DNA from 2 places in the Actinomadura rubteroloni genome. Region 1 is predicted to be linked to the other one. Evidence: predicted binding sites of a transcription regulator. Region 1 holds the regulator's gene; the other holds the start of a gene.
What was found. Region 1 encodes LexA, which represses DNA repair genes until DNA is damaged. Its sites were predicted from a motif close to TCGAACANNTGTTCGA; they were not measured.
Positions count from the first base shown of each region.

Region 2: BTM25_RS10460 (DUF6504 family protein) is a predicted target of LexA. The motif match lies at 2,494-2,509, and genes of this name have one in related genera.

Region 1 is NZ_MTBP01000004.1:23,723-30,936, forward strand. It holds gene BTM25_RS24370 (long-chain-fatty-acid--CoA ligase) at 1-415, opposite strand, end outside; gene leuS (leucine--tRNA ligase) at 755-3,250, shown strand; gene lexA (transcriptional repressor LexA) at 3,418-4,107, opposite strand; gene BTM25_RS24385 (LysM peptidoglycan-binding domain-containing protein) at 4,303-4,854, shown strand; gene nrdR (transcriptional regulator NrdR) at 5,086-5,556, shown strand; gene BTM25_RS24395 (vitamin B12-dependent ribonucleotide reductase) at 5,668-7,214, shown strand, end outside.
Region 2 is NZ_MTBP01000001.1:2,354,157-2,361,370, forward strand. It holds gene BTM25_RS10445 (serine/threonine-protein kinase) at 1-1,181, opposite strand, end outside; gene BTM25_RS10450 (TetR/AcrR family transcriptional regulator) at 1,259-1,924, opposite strand; gene BTM25_RS10455 (hypothetical protein) at 2,198-2,437, shown strand; gene BTM25_RS10460 (DUF6504 family protein) at 2,566-2,832, shown strand; gene BTM25_RS10465 (DUF4328 domain-containing protein) at 2,829-3,509, opposite strand; gene BTM25_RS10470 (hypothetical protein) at 3,591-3,947, opposite strand; gene BTM25_RS10475 (response regulator) at 3,948-4,598, opposite strand; gene BTM25_RS10480 (sensor histidine kinase) at 4,595-5,773, opposite strand; gene BTM25_RS10485 (hypothetical protein) at 5,894-6,157, shown strand; gene BTM25_RS10490 (hypothetical protein) at 6,313-6,543, shown strand; gene BTM25_RS10495 (sigma-70 family RNA polymerase sigma factor) at 6,767-7,214, opposite strand, start outside.

The DNA.
Region 1 (7,214 bases):
TCGGGTCGGCGGGCATCAGGAAGAAGTGCTCGCAGGCGTCGGTCTCCTGGAAGCCGGCGAACCCGGCCTCGCCGAGCGGGAGCTGCGGCGTCCCCTCGAAGCAGAAGAACGCCTTCGCCTCGGAGTCGGCGAGGTGGTAGGCGATCTCGCGCGGCTTCAGCAGGACGTTCAGCGGCACGACCACCACCCCGGCCTTGAGCGCCCCGAAGTACACCATCGGGAAGTACGGCACGTTGGGCGACGCCAGGGCGATCTTGTCGCCGGGCCGCAGGCCGCGCGCCGCCAGCAGGTTCGCCACCTGGTTCGCGACCGTGTCCAGCAGCGCGTACGAAAGCCGTGTGTCGCCGAGGACGACCGCGTCCCGGTCGGGCGTCTCGCGGGCCGCGTCTTCGAGAAGGACGGAGAGATTGAGCATGGCACTCCTCGTACCGGGTGGTGTCACCAGGCGGTTACTACTGGCGAGTGTACGAACCGTAGTGCTCATCCTGATACATAAGTTGCGGCCGACGCCATATGTGGTGCTTGCTTGACATCAAGGTTGTGACCATCCGGTCGGTTCGGTGGCCGTTATCGACCGCGCGACGGCCTTGCCCCTGCGCTAGTCTTGTTGTATGCGGACCACGGCCCTCCTTCTTCGACCGCCGCGCTGAGCCCTACCCGGCGAGCGCGGCGACCCCTCCTGTGCGAGGGGTTCTTTCATGTCAGGGCATGTCCGTGCAGGCCCCTCAACGACCGGAACCAGTGGAGCAGCGACGTGAGCAGCGACGAGACCTCGCGCAACGACCAGGCGGCCGACGGGTACGACCCGCGGGCCGTCCAGGACAAGTGGCGGGACCGCTGGGCGCGGCTCGCGCCCCACCGGGCGGGCGGCCCGGACGACCCGCGCGAGCGCCGCTATGCCCTGGACATGTTCCCCTACCCGTCCGGTGACCTGCACATGGGCCATGCCGAGGCGTTCGCGATCGGGGACGTGTCCGCCCGCTACTGGACGCAGCGCGGGTACAACGTCCTGCACCCCATCGGCTGGGACTCCTTCGGCCTGCCCGCCGAGAACGCCGCGATCAAGCGCGACTCCCACCCCGCCGAGTGGACGTACGCCAACATCGAGACCCAGGCCGAGTCGTTCCGGCGCTACGCCCCGTCCTTCGACTGGACGCGGCGCCTGCACACCTCCGACCCCGAGTACTACCGTTGGACGCAGTGGCTGTTCCTGCGCTTCTACGAGCGCGGGCTGGCCTACCGCAAGGGCGGGCAGGTCAACTGGTGCCCCAACGACCAGACCGTCCTGGCCAACGAGCAGGTCGTCGGCGGCCACTGCGAGCGCTGCGGCGCGCTGGTGGAGCGGCGCGTCCTGACCCAGTGGTACTTCAAGATCACCGACTACGCCGACCGGCTGCTGGACGACATGGACCAGCTCGAAGGCGGCTGGCCCGAGCGCGTCCTGCTGATGCAGCGCAACTGGATCGGCCGCTCCACCGGCGCGGACGTGGACTTCGTCATCGAGGGCCGCGCCGAGCCCGTCACCGTCTACACGACGCGTCCGGACACGCTGCACGGCGCGACGTTCATGGTCGTCGCGGCCGACGCGCCGCTGGCCGAGCAGGTCGTCGCGCCCGAGCAGCGCGCCGCGTTCGAGGCCTACCGCGAGGAGGTGTCGCGCGAGAGCGAGATCGAGCGGCTGTCCACCGAGCGCGAGAAGACCGGCGTGTTCCTCGGCCGGTACGCGGTGAACCCGGTGAACGGCGAGCGGATCCCGGTGTGGGCGTCGGACTACGTCCTGGCCGAGTACGGGCACGGCGCGATCATGGCGGTGCCCGCGCACGACCAGCGCGACCTGGACTTCGCGCTGAAGTTCGGGCTGCCGGTCCGCGTCGTCGTGGACACCGGCGCGCCCGACCCCGCGGCGACCGGCGTCGCCACGCCCGGCGAGGGCACGCTGGTCAACTCCGGGCCGGTGGACGGCCTGGGCAAGGCCGACGCCATCGCCCGGACGGTCGAGCTGCTGGCCGAGCGCGGCACCGGACGCGCCGCCGTCAACTTCCGGCTGCGCGACTGGCTGGTCTCGCGGCAGCGGTTCTGGGGCTGCCCGATCCCGATCGTGCACTGCCCGGCGTGCGGCGAGGTGCCCGTCCCCGAGGACGAGCTGCCCGTGCGGCTGCCCGACGACCTGCGCGGCTCGGACCTGGCGCCCAAGGGGACGTCCCCGCTGGCCGCCGCCGAGCAGTGGGTCAACGTCGACTGCCCGAAGTGCGGGGGCGCCGCCAAGCGCGACTCCGACACGATGGACACCTTCGTGGACTCGTCCTGGTACTACTTCCGGTACTGCTCGCCGGACTACACCGACGGGCCGTTCGACGTCGAGGCCGTCCGCCGCTGGATGCCCGTCGACCGCTACACCGGCGGCGTCGAGCACGCGATCCTGCACCTGCTGTACAGCCGGTTCTTCACCAAGGTCCTGTACGACATGGGCCTGGTGGACTTCACCGAGCCGTTCAAGCAGTTGCTCAACCAGGGGCAGGTCGTCAACGGCGGCAAGGCGATGTCCAAGTCGCTGGGCAACGGCGTCGACCTGGGCGAGCAGATCGGCGAGTACGGCGTGGACGTCGTCCGGCTGGCGATGCTGTTCGCCGGCCCGCCCGAGGACGACATCGACTGGGCCGACGTGTCCCCGCAGGGCATGGCGAAGTTCCTGTCGCGCGTGCACCGCGTCGCGTCCGAGGTCGCGTCCGCGCCCGGCGCCGACCCCGCCGCCGGGGACCGCGAGCTGCGCCGCGTCACGCACCGGACGATCGAGGAGGTCACCGGGCTGGTCGAGGCCACCCGGTTCAACGTCGCGATCGCCCGGCTGATGGAGCTGGTCTCGGCCGCCCGGCGCGCGATCGACTCCGGGCCCGGCGCCGCCGACCCGGCCGTCCGCGAGGCCGCCGAGACCGTCGCCGTCCTGCTGTCGCTGTTCGCGCCCTACACGGCCGAGGAGGCGTGGGAGCGGCTGGGCCGCACCGCGCCCGTCGTGACGGCCGGCTGGCCCGCGGTGGACCCGGCGCTGCTCGTCCAGGAGTCGGTGACGTGCGTCGTGCAGGTCGCGGGCAAGGTCCGGGACCGGCTGGACGTGGCGCCCGGCATCGACGCGGGCGAGCTGGAGGCGCTCGCGCTGGCGTCCGAGCGGGTCGTGGAGGCCCTGGCCGGAGCGGAGATCGCCAAGGTGATCGTCCGCGCGCCCAAGATCGTGAACATCGTGCCGCGCCGCTGAGCACGCGCGAAAGCCCCGTCCGGGACGTCCGGGCGGGGCTTTCGCGTGTCCGTGCTCGGGGACGGAATCACGGGGCCGTTCGGGGCCGTCGCACTGGACGGTTTGTCAATGCGGGAAAGATTTCGGTCCGCCGGACGGGAACGCCGTGGTATGTCAGGATTCTCCCGTCACATCTTGCGGAGAACCGCGACCACACGTCCCAGAACCGACGCTTCGTCACCCGGAATCGGGTCATACGCCGGGTTCTGCGGCATCAACCAGATATGGCCGTCCCTGTGCTTCAGCGTCTTCACGGTGGCCTCGCCGTCGATCATCGCGGCGACGATGTCGCCCTGCTCCGCGACCGGCTGCTGCCGGACGACCACCCAGTCGCCGTCGGCGATGGCCGCGTCGATCATCGAGTCGCCGGTGACCTTGAGCAGGAAGTGCGTGCCCTCGCCGACGAGCTGCTTGGGCAGCGTGAAGACGTCCTCGACGGCCTCCTCGGCGAGGATCGGGCCGCCCGCCGCGATCCGGCCGACGAGCGGCACGTACGCGGGCGCGGGCCGCGTCCCGGCCGGCTCGGCGCCGTCGACGTCCTCGGCGGTGCGCACCGGCGTCGCGCCCGGCACCCGCACCTCGACCGCGCGCGGACGGTTCGGGTCGCGCCGCAGGTAGCCCTTGCGCTGGAGGGTGCGGAGCTGGTGGGACACGCTGGAGGTGCTCGTCAGGCCGACGGCCTCCCCGATCTCGCGCATCGACGGCGGGTAGCCGCGCCGCTGGACCGAGTCGCGGATGACCTCGAGGACCATGCGCTGCCGCTGGGTCAGCCCGCTTCCCTCGCCGGAACCGTCGGGCAGCTCCCGGGCCTTGCTCATCGCTCGTCGCCTCCAGGCGGTCGGATCCGTCACTCCTCGTCCAGGGAACGCTACCGCCTCCACGACCGATGATCAAACAATTGTTCGAAGAAGATGCTCGCCTTCCCCCACTGCCGTGCGATAGAACATCGTACACACGTTCGATCGAAAATGCATTCGAAACGTCGGGTGCGGACCGGTCGCGGAGGGGCAGAGATGGGTGATTCGCTCCAGCGGGGACAGGTGGCGGTGTGCGGCGGCGGCCTCGTCGCCGGGCACGAGGAGCGCGGTGCTCCCGAGGACGGCGCGCGGCGGGGGTTCCCGCGCCGCCGGGGGCATCTGCGACTGATCATCGGCGGGCGCGGCGAACCGCTGGCGGACGTCCCGGCGTTCGTGGCGCCCCGCGTCGTGCGCCGGGCCGAGGCGCGGGCCGTGAGCCGGCCGGAGGGGCGGCCGGGGCTGCGGCTGACGCGGCGCGGACGGATCGTCGTCGGCGTCCTCGCGGCGGGGGTCGCGCTGGCCGTGCTGTGGCCCGTCGCCGGCGCGCTGCACGCCGGGACGCCGCCGAGCCCGCGGCCCCGGCCCGTCCGGGACGCCGCCCGCACCGCGACGGTCGTCGTGGGCGAGCGCGACACGCTCTGGGACATCGCCGTCCGGGCGGACCCGCACGGCGACCCGGGCGCGACCGTCCGGCGGATCCGCGACCTCAACGGGATGTCGGGGTCGATCGTCCAGCCCGGGAGCAGGTTGCGGGTCCCCGCCCGCTGACCCGCGCGGCGGGAGTAAGTTGCTGCGCCGGCGCGACACGCCGGAATGGTGCGCGCGAGGTCCGATGTGATCAGGGTCTACGCGCGGGACGCCAGGTCAGAGTTGCGTAGCGTGCGTCGGCGCCCTACGGTTGACCACAACATCTAGTAGTCGACGCGGTATCATTAACCACAGATTGTGGTCGTGTGACGTCCGTGTGACGCGGCCTTGCGTCAGGGGAGAGGAAGACACGTGCACTGCCCGTTCTGCCGCAACCCCGACACCAAGGTCATCGACAGCCGCTCCGCCGACGACGGGGCCGCCATCCGGCGGCGCCGCTCGTGCCCGGAGTGCGGCAAGCGGTTCACGACCCAGGAGAACGTGCTCCTCATGGTGGCCAAGCGCAGCGGCGTCACCGAGCCCTTCTCCCGGGAGAAGATCATCGCGGGGGTGCGCCGGGCCTGCCAGGGGCGGCCCGTCGGCGAGGACGCGCTGGCCCAGCTCGGCCAGCGGGTCGAGGAGGCGCTCCGGGGGACCGGCTCGGCCGAGATCCCCTCGCACCAGGTGGGCCTGGCGATCCTCGGGCCGCTCGGCGAACTCGACGAGGTCGCCTACCTGCGCTTCGCGTCCGTCTACCGGTCCTTCGAGTCCCTGGACGACTTCGCCCGGGAGATCGAGGACCTGCGCGGGCGCACTCCTGGAGAACACGCGCCGCCCCGGTGAGCGGCGGATCGGCACAACAGCACTGAGAACGGACAGCCCGGGGACGCCATCGTCCTCCGGGTTCAATCGTCCTGGACAGGACCCGGCGGGAGGGTCCGGAGGGGGAAGCCCATGACCGAGACGGTGAGCGGATCGTCGGCCCGGCGCGGCAAGGGAGGCCGCAAGGGCCTCAAGGTCGAGCGGATCTTCACGACGGAGGGCGTGCATCCGTACGACGAGATCCGCTGGGAGCGGCGCGACGTCGTCATGACCAACTGGCGCGACGGCTCGGTCAACTTCGAGCAGCGCGGCGTCGAGTTCCCCGACTTCTGGTCGCTGAACGCGGTCAACATCGTCACGTCGAAGTACTTCCGCGGCGCCGTCGGCACGGCCGCGCGCGAGTGGAGCCTGAAGCAGCTCATCGACCGCGTCGTCCGTGCCTACGTGGACACGGGCCTCGCGGAGGGCTACTTCGCGTCCTCGGCCGACGCCGAGATCTTCGAGCACGAGCTGACCTACGCCCTGGCCCACCAGCTCTTCAGCTTCAACTCTCCCGTCTGGTTCAACGTCGGCACCAAGTCCCCGCAGCAGGTCTCGGCGTGTTTCATCCTGTCGGTGGACGACACGATGGAGTCGATCCTCGACTGGTACAAGGAGGAGGGGATCATCTTCAAGGGCGGGTCGGGCGCCGGACTCAACCTGTCGCGGATCCGCTCGTCCAAGGAACTGCTGTCGTCCGGCGGGACGGCGAGCGGGCCGGTGTCGTTCATGCGCGGCGCGGACGCGTCCGCCGGGACGATCAAGTCGGGCGGCGCGACCCGCCGGGCCGCCAAGATGGTCGTGCTGGACGTGGACCACCCCGACGTGGCCGAGTTCATCGAGACCAAGGCGCGCGAGGAGGACAAGATCCGCGCGCTGCGCGACGCCGGGTTCGACATGGACCTCGGCGGCCGGGACATCGCGAGCGTCCAGTACCAGAACGCCAACAACTCGGTGCGCGTGTCCGACGAGTTCATGCGCGCGGTCGAGGAGGACGGCGAGTTCGGGCTGCGGTCGCGGCTGAGCGGCGAGGTCATCGAGAAGGTCCGCGCCAAGGACCTGTTCCGGCTGATGGCCAAGGCGGCGTGGGGGTGCGCCGACCCGGGCATCCAGTACGACGACACGATCAACGACTGGCACACCAACCCCGAGACCGGCCGCATCACCGCGAGCAACCCGTGCTCGGAGTACATGTCGCTGGACAACTCGTCCTGCAACCTCGCGAGCATCAACCTGCTGAAGTTCCTCGGCGCGGGCAACGTGTTCGACGTCGAGCGGTTCGCCAAGCTCACCGAGCTGATCATCACGGCGATGGACATCTCGATCACGTTCGCCGACTTCCCGACCGAGAAGATCGCGCGGACGACGCGGGACTACCGGCAGCTCGGCATCGGCTACGCCAACCTCGGCGCGCTGCTCATGGCGAGCGGGCACGCCTACGACTCCGAGGGCGGGCGGTCGCTCGCCGCCGCGATCACGTCGCTGATGACGGGCGTCGCCTACCGGCGGTCGGCGGAGCTGGCGGGGATCGTCGGCCCGTACGAGGGGTACGCGCGCAACGCCGACGCCCACAAGCGGGTCATGCGCAAGCACGCCGCCGCCAACGACGACCTGCGGACGCTGGACGCGGTGGACCGCGC
Region 2 (7,214 bases), on a different contig from region 1:
TCGTTCAGGTCGATGCGGTAGTGGCCGCCCTCATAGCCCTCGTCCGGCGCGGGCGGGGTGTAGGCGCTCCCGGACCAGCCGGACGCGGTCTGGCTGAAGTCGTCGCTGAACACGCTCGCGGTGTCGGTCGGCGGCCCGGACGGACGCAGCGCCGCCCACGCCCCGATCCCTGCGACCAGCACGAGCGCGACCGCCGCCGCGCCGAGCGCCAGCGGCTTGCCCGGGAACCCGCGCGGCGGGGGCGGGTCGTGGCGGGTGGGGTCGGCGGAGACGCGGCGGGTCTGCATCGTCTGGTCGTAGGCGGGGCCGTGCCACGATGACTGGACGGTCTCGGCGATCCGCTCGGGGTTCGGGCGCGGGTGCCCGACGAGACGGCTCAGCAGGTCGTCCACCGTCGGCCGCTGCCGGGGGTCCTTGTGCAGGGCGGCGGCGACGACGTCGCGGAGGGCCGGGTCCAGGCCGTCCAGCGCGGGCGGCTCGTGCGCGACGCGGTACAGGATCTGCGGCATCGTCGCGCCGTCGAACGGGGCGCGGCCGGTGCCCGCGTACGCGACGACGCAGCCCCAGGAGAACACGTCGGACGCGGGCGTGACCGGTTCGCCGCGCAGCAGCTCGGGCGGCAGGTAGTTCGGGGTGCCGACGAACTGGCCGGTGCGGGTGGGGCCATCCGCCGCGTCCAGCGCCCGCGCGATCCCGAAGTCGATCACGCGCGGGCCGGTGGACGACAGCAGGACGTTCGCGGGCTTCAGATCCCGGTGGACGATCCCGGCTCCGTGGATCGCGGCGAGCGCGGTCGCGACGCCGACCGCGAGGCCCTCCAGGTCCGAACCGGGCAGCGGCCCGCGCTCGGCGACGGCGTGCTCCAGCGTCGGCCCGTCGATGAACTCGGTGACGACGTACAGCGGCTCGCGGTCCAGTTCGGCGTCCACGACCGGCGCGGTGCAGAACCGGCGGACCCGCCGCGCCGCGGTGACCTCGCGCCGGAACCGCTCCAGGAACGCCGCCTCCCCGGCCAGCTCGGGGTTGATGACCTTGACGGCGACCCGGCGGCCCGCCGCGTCCTCGCCGAGCAGGACGGTGCCCATACCGCCCCGGCCGAGCCGCGACAGCAGCCGGTACGGGCCGAGTTCCCGCGGATCGCCGGTGCCGAGCGCGTCGTTCTCTCGTGCGTACGAGGTCATGGAGAGGTCCTGGGAGGTTTCTCGGGGAGCTGTGGGGAAACCATAGCCGTCCCGTACGCGCCGGGAGGAATCGGAATTCAGGTCCAGTCGCGCATGGTCTCGCGGGCGATGCCGGCGAGGTCGGTCATGCGGCGGGCGATGGCCGCCGGGTCCCACACGTCGAGCCGCGCGCACTGGTCGAACGCGACCCGGATCGCCGCCGAGTGGAACGCCACGATCAGCGCCGCCCGCGGGTCCCCGGGGTCGACGTCCTCGCGCTCGGCGACGACCCGCGCCAGCGTCTCCTCGGTCTCGTGGAACCGGGCCATCTGCGCGGCCATGAGGGACGGGTTGGCCTCCACGACCTGCTGGACGCGGCGGAACCGTCCCGTCTCGTCCGGGCCGGTTTCGGCCACCGCGCGCAGCATCGCCCGCATCGCCTCGACCAGCGCGGTGAACGGCCGCTCGTCGGCGGGCCGCGCGCGGACCGCCGTGATCAGCACCTGGTCGAAGTCGGTGAGGAACGCGGTGACGACGTCCTCCTTGGTGGCGAAGTAGCGGAAGAACGTCCGCTGGGACACCTCGACGGCCGCGACGATCTCGTCGATCGTCGTCTCCTCGTAGCCCTTGCGCAGGAACAGGTCGAGCGCGGCGTCGATGAGCGCGAGCCGGGTGCGCTGCTTCTTGCGCTCGCGCAGCCCGGCGGCGGGGACCGTGCCGGCGGCCTCGGGATCGGGCAGACCGGGACCGGGGGCGGCGGTCATCGAGGGACTCCTTCGCGCGGTGCTCGCTTTTTCTTAGTGGGTCTATCACGCCGGGCTCGGACCCGTCCCCGTCGGCCGCCCGCGTAAGCATCTCGTGACCCTCTGTTCCGTGACCGCCACGTTACGCGCGGGCAAGAATGAGCCGACTGAGCCCCGCGCGACCCGGGTCGCGCGGTGCGCGCCACCCCCTCGTCGCCGGGCGACCGGCGGCGAACCTTCACCCCGAGGCGGCTGATCACGGTGTCCGTAGCCCGTGCCCAAGAACCGGCGCAGATGCGTCGGCGTCATCTCGCGCTGCTCGCCCGCGCGGTCGGTGCGCGCGGGCTGCACTGGCGCCTGGCGGGGCCGGGGGAGTCGGTCCTCGCGGTCACCGGGCCGCGCTCCGGGCAGCAGGTGATGATCGTCGCGATGCCCACCGGGGCGGGCTGGTCGTACCTGTGGACGGGCGGGGGCTACGCCGACGTGACCGCCGTCGACCATGCCGCGGAGGCCATCGCACACCTTCTGACCTGATGTTTCGTCCCACCCCGCCTTGCTCCCCGGCGGCGGCGTTCCCTAGACTCGGCCTGCCGAACACATGTTCGAGCGTTCCGCATGACTTCCCCCGTGCGGCGATGACACGACAGGGACGGGGGGAGTGGATGACGCGCGTGTTCGCCGATCCGGTGGCGGTCGCGACGAGCGGCGGGGAGCCGTCGGAGTTCGTCTGGCAGGGCCGCGCCCACGCGGTGCGGCGGGTGCTGGAGCACTGGGTCCTCACGCCGGACTGGTGGCGGGACCCGCCCGCCGGCGAGGTCCGGCTGGACTACTGGCGGGTCGAGGCGTCCGCCGGGGACGGGCTCGCGGTGTACGAGCTGCGGCACGAGCCGTCCGGCGGCGCGTGGACGCTCACGGCCGTCTGGGACTAGTCGCCGCGCAGCAGTTGCAGCCGGGTGATCTGGAAGACCGTGACCATGCAGAACGCGGCGGCGAGCGCCTGGCACGCCGCCGCCGCGACGCCGAGGTGGACGTCGAACCGGGCGTCGGCGAGCGTCTCGACGTCGGCCACCGCGAACAGCCGGGCCAGCAGCGCGCCGGACAGCAGGAACGTCCACCAGCCCGCCACGACCGCGCCCGCCACCTGGCGTTCCGTCGTCCGGTACCGGCCGCTGTTGACCCACACGTCGTACACCACGCGCGGCGGCACCCACAGGTTCACGACCGGGCACACCCACCCGAACACCACCCAGACGCGGTGGTGGCGGTGCGGTCCGGGCGACTGCCGGTGCGCCCGCCACAGCCAGCCGAGGTACAGCAGCCCGGTCATGCCCGCGAGGACCGCACAGACGACGAACACGTCCGCGTACGGCGCGAGGACCCTCCCGGTGTTCACCGGGTCATAGGTGTCGTGGGTCTCGCCGCGCAGCGGGCCGCCCGCGCGCAGCAGGCTGATCCCCGACCCGAGCGCGATGAAGGCGTTGAAGCCGAGCAGGAGGAACACCGCCACGCCGACCGCGCGGAAGTCCCGGCGCCGGGCCCAGGCGCCGCAGTGCGGACAGCGCACCACTTCGCGGGGGATGATGTCGCCGCAGAGCGCACACGGCATGACCTCACCTCCCTGGCGCATTTGCCCGCACGTATCCCGATCCTACGTAACGCATGACCGGACATCGTCCGATTAAGCGGGTCAGAGGACGAGATGAGTCCCGGCCACGGCGCCCGGCACCGCCACGACCAGGAACAACGCGAGCCGTCCCCACCCGCCCGCCGCCACCAGCCGCTGCGGCCGGAAGCCCGTCGTCAGCGCCAGCGCCCACCACGCCGCCGCGACCCCGACCGTCAGCGGCAGCGCGCCGAACCCGACCAGGGCCGGCGCCAGCAGCGCCGCCGGGGCCGTCAGGACGTGCGCGAACACCGCCGGACCGCGCGTCCGGCCGGGCAGGCCCGCGCGCAGCCCCGCGAGGACCGCGCCCCACCCCGTCGCCGCGACGATCCACAGTACGAGCACCGGCGTCGGGAAGCCCGCCAGCGACTCGGGCGCCACCTAACGACCCGCCAGCCCGGACTCCCACGCCCACGCCGCGACCTCGACGCGGTTGCGCGCCGCGAGCTTGCGCTGGACGCTCCCGAGGTGCGTCTTCACCGTGGACGGCGACACGAACAGCTCGGCCGCGATCTCCTCGTTCGTCCGGCCGCGCGCGACGAGCCGCACCACGTCCAGCTCCCGGTCGGTCGGGCTCTCGCGCGGCGTCCGGGGCACGGCGGGCGGCGTCGCGAGCCGCTGCAGCAGCCGCACGGTGATCGAGGGGGAGATCAGCGCCGCGCCGTCGGCCGCCGCCCGCACCGCCTCCACCAGCAGCGCCGGGCCGCTGTCCTTCAGCAGGAAGCCGGCCGCGCCGCCGCGCAGCGCGCCGTAGACGTACTCGTCCATGTCGAAGGTCGTGACGATCACGATCCGCAGCGGGTCGGGGACGCCGGGCCCGGCGAGCAGGCGGGTGGCCTCCAGGCCGTCCATGCGCGGCATGCGGATGTCGAACAGGCACACGTCGGGGCGCAGCTCGCGGGCCAGCTCGACCGCGCGGACGCCGTCGGCCGCGTCGCCGACCACGGTCATCTCCGGCTGCGAGTCGATGATCATGCGGAACCCGGCCCGCACCATCTCCTGGTCGTCGGCGATGAGCACCCGGATCGTCACACCGGCGATTCTCGCAGGACATCCCTAATGGGCAGAACGGCGACCACCCGCCACCCGCCGTGCGGACCCGGCCCCGCCGACAGCCGCCCGCCGAGGGACGCGACCCGCTCGTCCAGCCCGGCCAGGCCGAACCCGCCGGACGGCAGCAGGCGCCCGCGGCCCTGACCGTCGTCGGTCACCTCGATCGTGACGGCGTCCGGGCCGCTCCTGGTGATCGCGACGCGGACGTGGGTCGCGTCGGCGGCGTGCTTGCGGACGTTCGTCAGAGCTTCCTGGACGATCCGGTGCAGCGTCGTCGCGACCTCCGGCGGCGGCGCGCCGACGTTCCGGTCGATGATGAGGGAGGCCGGCGGGTCCGTCCAGCGCTCGACCAGGTCGATGACCTGGTCCAGGCCGCCGACCGGCCGCAGGCCCGCCGGGTCGTCGGACGCGTCGCGCAGCAGCCCGACCATGCGCCGCATCGACGCCAGCGCCTCCCCGCCCGCCTTCTCGATCGAGGCGAGCATGCGGTCGAGCTGCTCGGGGCTCTGCGCGGCCGCGGACCCGGCCGCGAACCGGGCCGCCTGCGCCTGCACGACGATGCCCGTGACGTGGTGCGCGACGAAATCGTGCAGGTCGCGCGCCAGCTCCAGGCGCTCGTCCCGCCGGGCGCCGGCGAGCGCGCGGACCCGCCGGGCGTCCAGGGCTCGCAGGTAGAGCCCCGTGCCGATCGCCACCACGACCAGCCCGCCGAGCGGCGCGACGGCGACCAGCACGACCGCCGCGCCGGGGCTGCGGAAGGCGCAGAACGCCACCGCGCCGCCGGTCAGGGCCGTCAGCGCGGGCAGCCGGGGCTGCGGCGCCTTCCAGACGACCCGGACGACGAGCACGAGCAGCCAGGAGACCTCCAGGAACACCATCGCGCCGAACCCCGGGGAGTGCGTGGCGGCGGCCAGCAGCGTCACTGCGATCGACGCCGCCGCGGCCCCGGCGGCCCACCGCAGGACGTTCCGCGACGCGAGCGCGCCGATCGCCGCGGCCACCGTCACGGCGTCCACCGCGAGGTGGACGGGGGTGGTCTGGCGGAGGACCACCGAGGCGAGCAGGACGAGCGCCGTCGCGCCCCAGCCCGCGAGGCGCAGCAGGCAGCCGCCCGCCGAGTGGACGCGTTCGAGCGTCCCGCGCTGTTCCGTCACGAGTCCCGAGGCTACGACCTGGGGCGCACCCCCGGATCAGCCGTTCGTATGACGTGGCGGGGCCGAACGGTAGACGGCGGGTCGATGCGGCGGGGGCGGCCGTCGGCGCACCCTGGATTCATGAACCTCGTCTTCGTGCCCGCCGCGCTGCTGTTCCTGGCCTTCGTCCTGTACGCGGGCCTGGCCGTGCCGCTGACGGACGTCCTCGAACCGCTGCTCGACCGGTGGCGCGCCCGAAAATCCGTTGAGCGGCGCGCGGCCGATCCGCCATTCTCGGCGCGGGCGGCCGGTGACACTCCGAATCCGCTCACCGGCCCGGCCGTCCCCGGCCGCTCGGCCGCCGCCGCCCGCTCCAGTGGGCCGTCCGGCCACGCCCCGCCATGATCCGCGCACCGTCCGTCTCCGGCGCGCGGAAATGTCAGTGGCAGGACATAACGTGAGTTGCAGGTGAGACGAAGGCCACGGAATAGGAACCGGCTCGGAGAGCTTTTTTCTGGCGTGGTACCGGGTACGACCCGTGTCGGAGGAAGGGGTAGCCAGTGAACGAGACGACGTTCCATCTGACCCACCCGCGATTTCACGGCCCCGCCGAACGCACGCTCGTCGAGCCGTGGCTCGGCGAACTGTCCGGCCTGGCGCTGAACGGCTACACCGAGACCGCCCCGTCCGCCCGCCCGGCCCTCGTGCCGAGCCCGCCGTCGGTGGTGGAAGCGCTGGTCACGCCGTCCGGCTACACCGACCACCGCCGCCGGGTGGCCCTGGCGGCCTGACGTCCCGGTGCCCGTGGCCCGACACCACGGGCACCCCCGAACCCTCCCCGCCCCGCCACAACCCCCGCCATTCCAGCAAGCCGGATATAACGCCCACCCACCCCGAACTCTTTGCGCTATTCCAACATCGACATGACAACTAGGTAACAATTACCTCACCGTCATGTCACTGCCCTCCCGCCGCGAAACCGGTTACCCGAACAGGCCCGTACTTGTCCGTGGTTCAGGAGTGGACGCGCGGCAGGGCGAAGTCGTCGAACAGCGCCTCTTCGATGAAGCTGAAGACGTGCGTGATGCCGTCCGGTCCGAGCGTCAGCACCTGGATGGAATGGGCGTGGAGCAGGCCGTCCTCGTCGCGCAGGTACATCGCGAACGACGGCTGGCCGTTCGCGTCGACGGGCACGAGCCGGTTCCCGCCCGGCCCGGACGCCGACAGGCGGGAATGGAGCAGCCGTCCGATCGACGTGCGGCCGTGGAACCACGAAATGACAGGCGGCATCTCCCACGACGCGTCCTCGGTGAGCAGCCGGGTGAGCGTCGGAACGTCCACCGCCTCGAACGCCCGCACATAGCGGTCGAGGAGCGCGCGGCGCGCGGGTTCGGCCGGTTCGGCGATCTCGTCGTCGGCCGGGACGAGCCGCGACAGCCGGGCGCGGGCGCGCAGCAGCGTG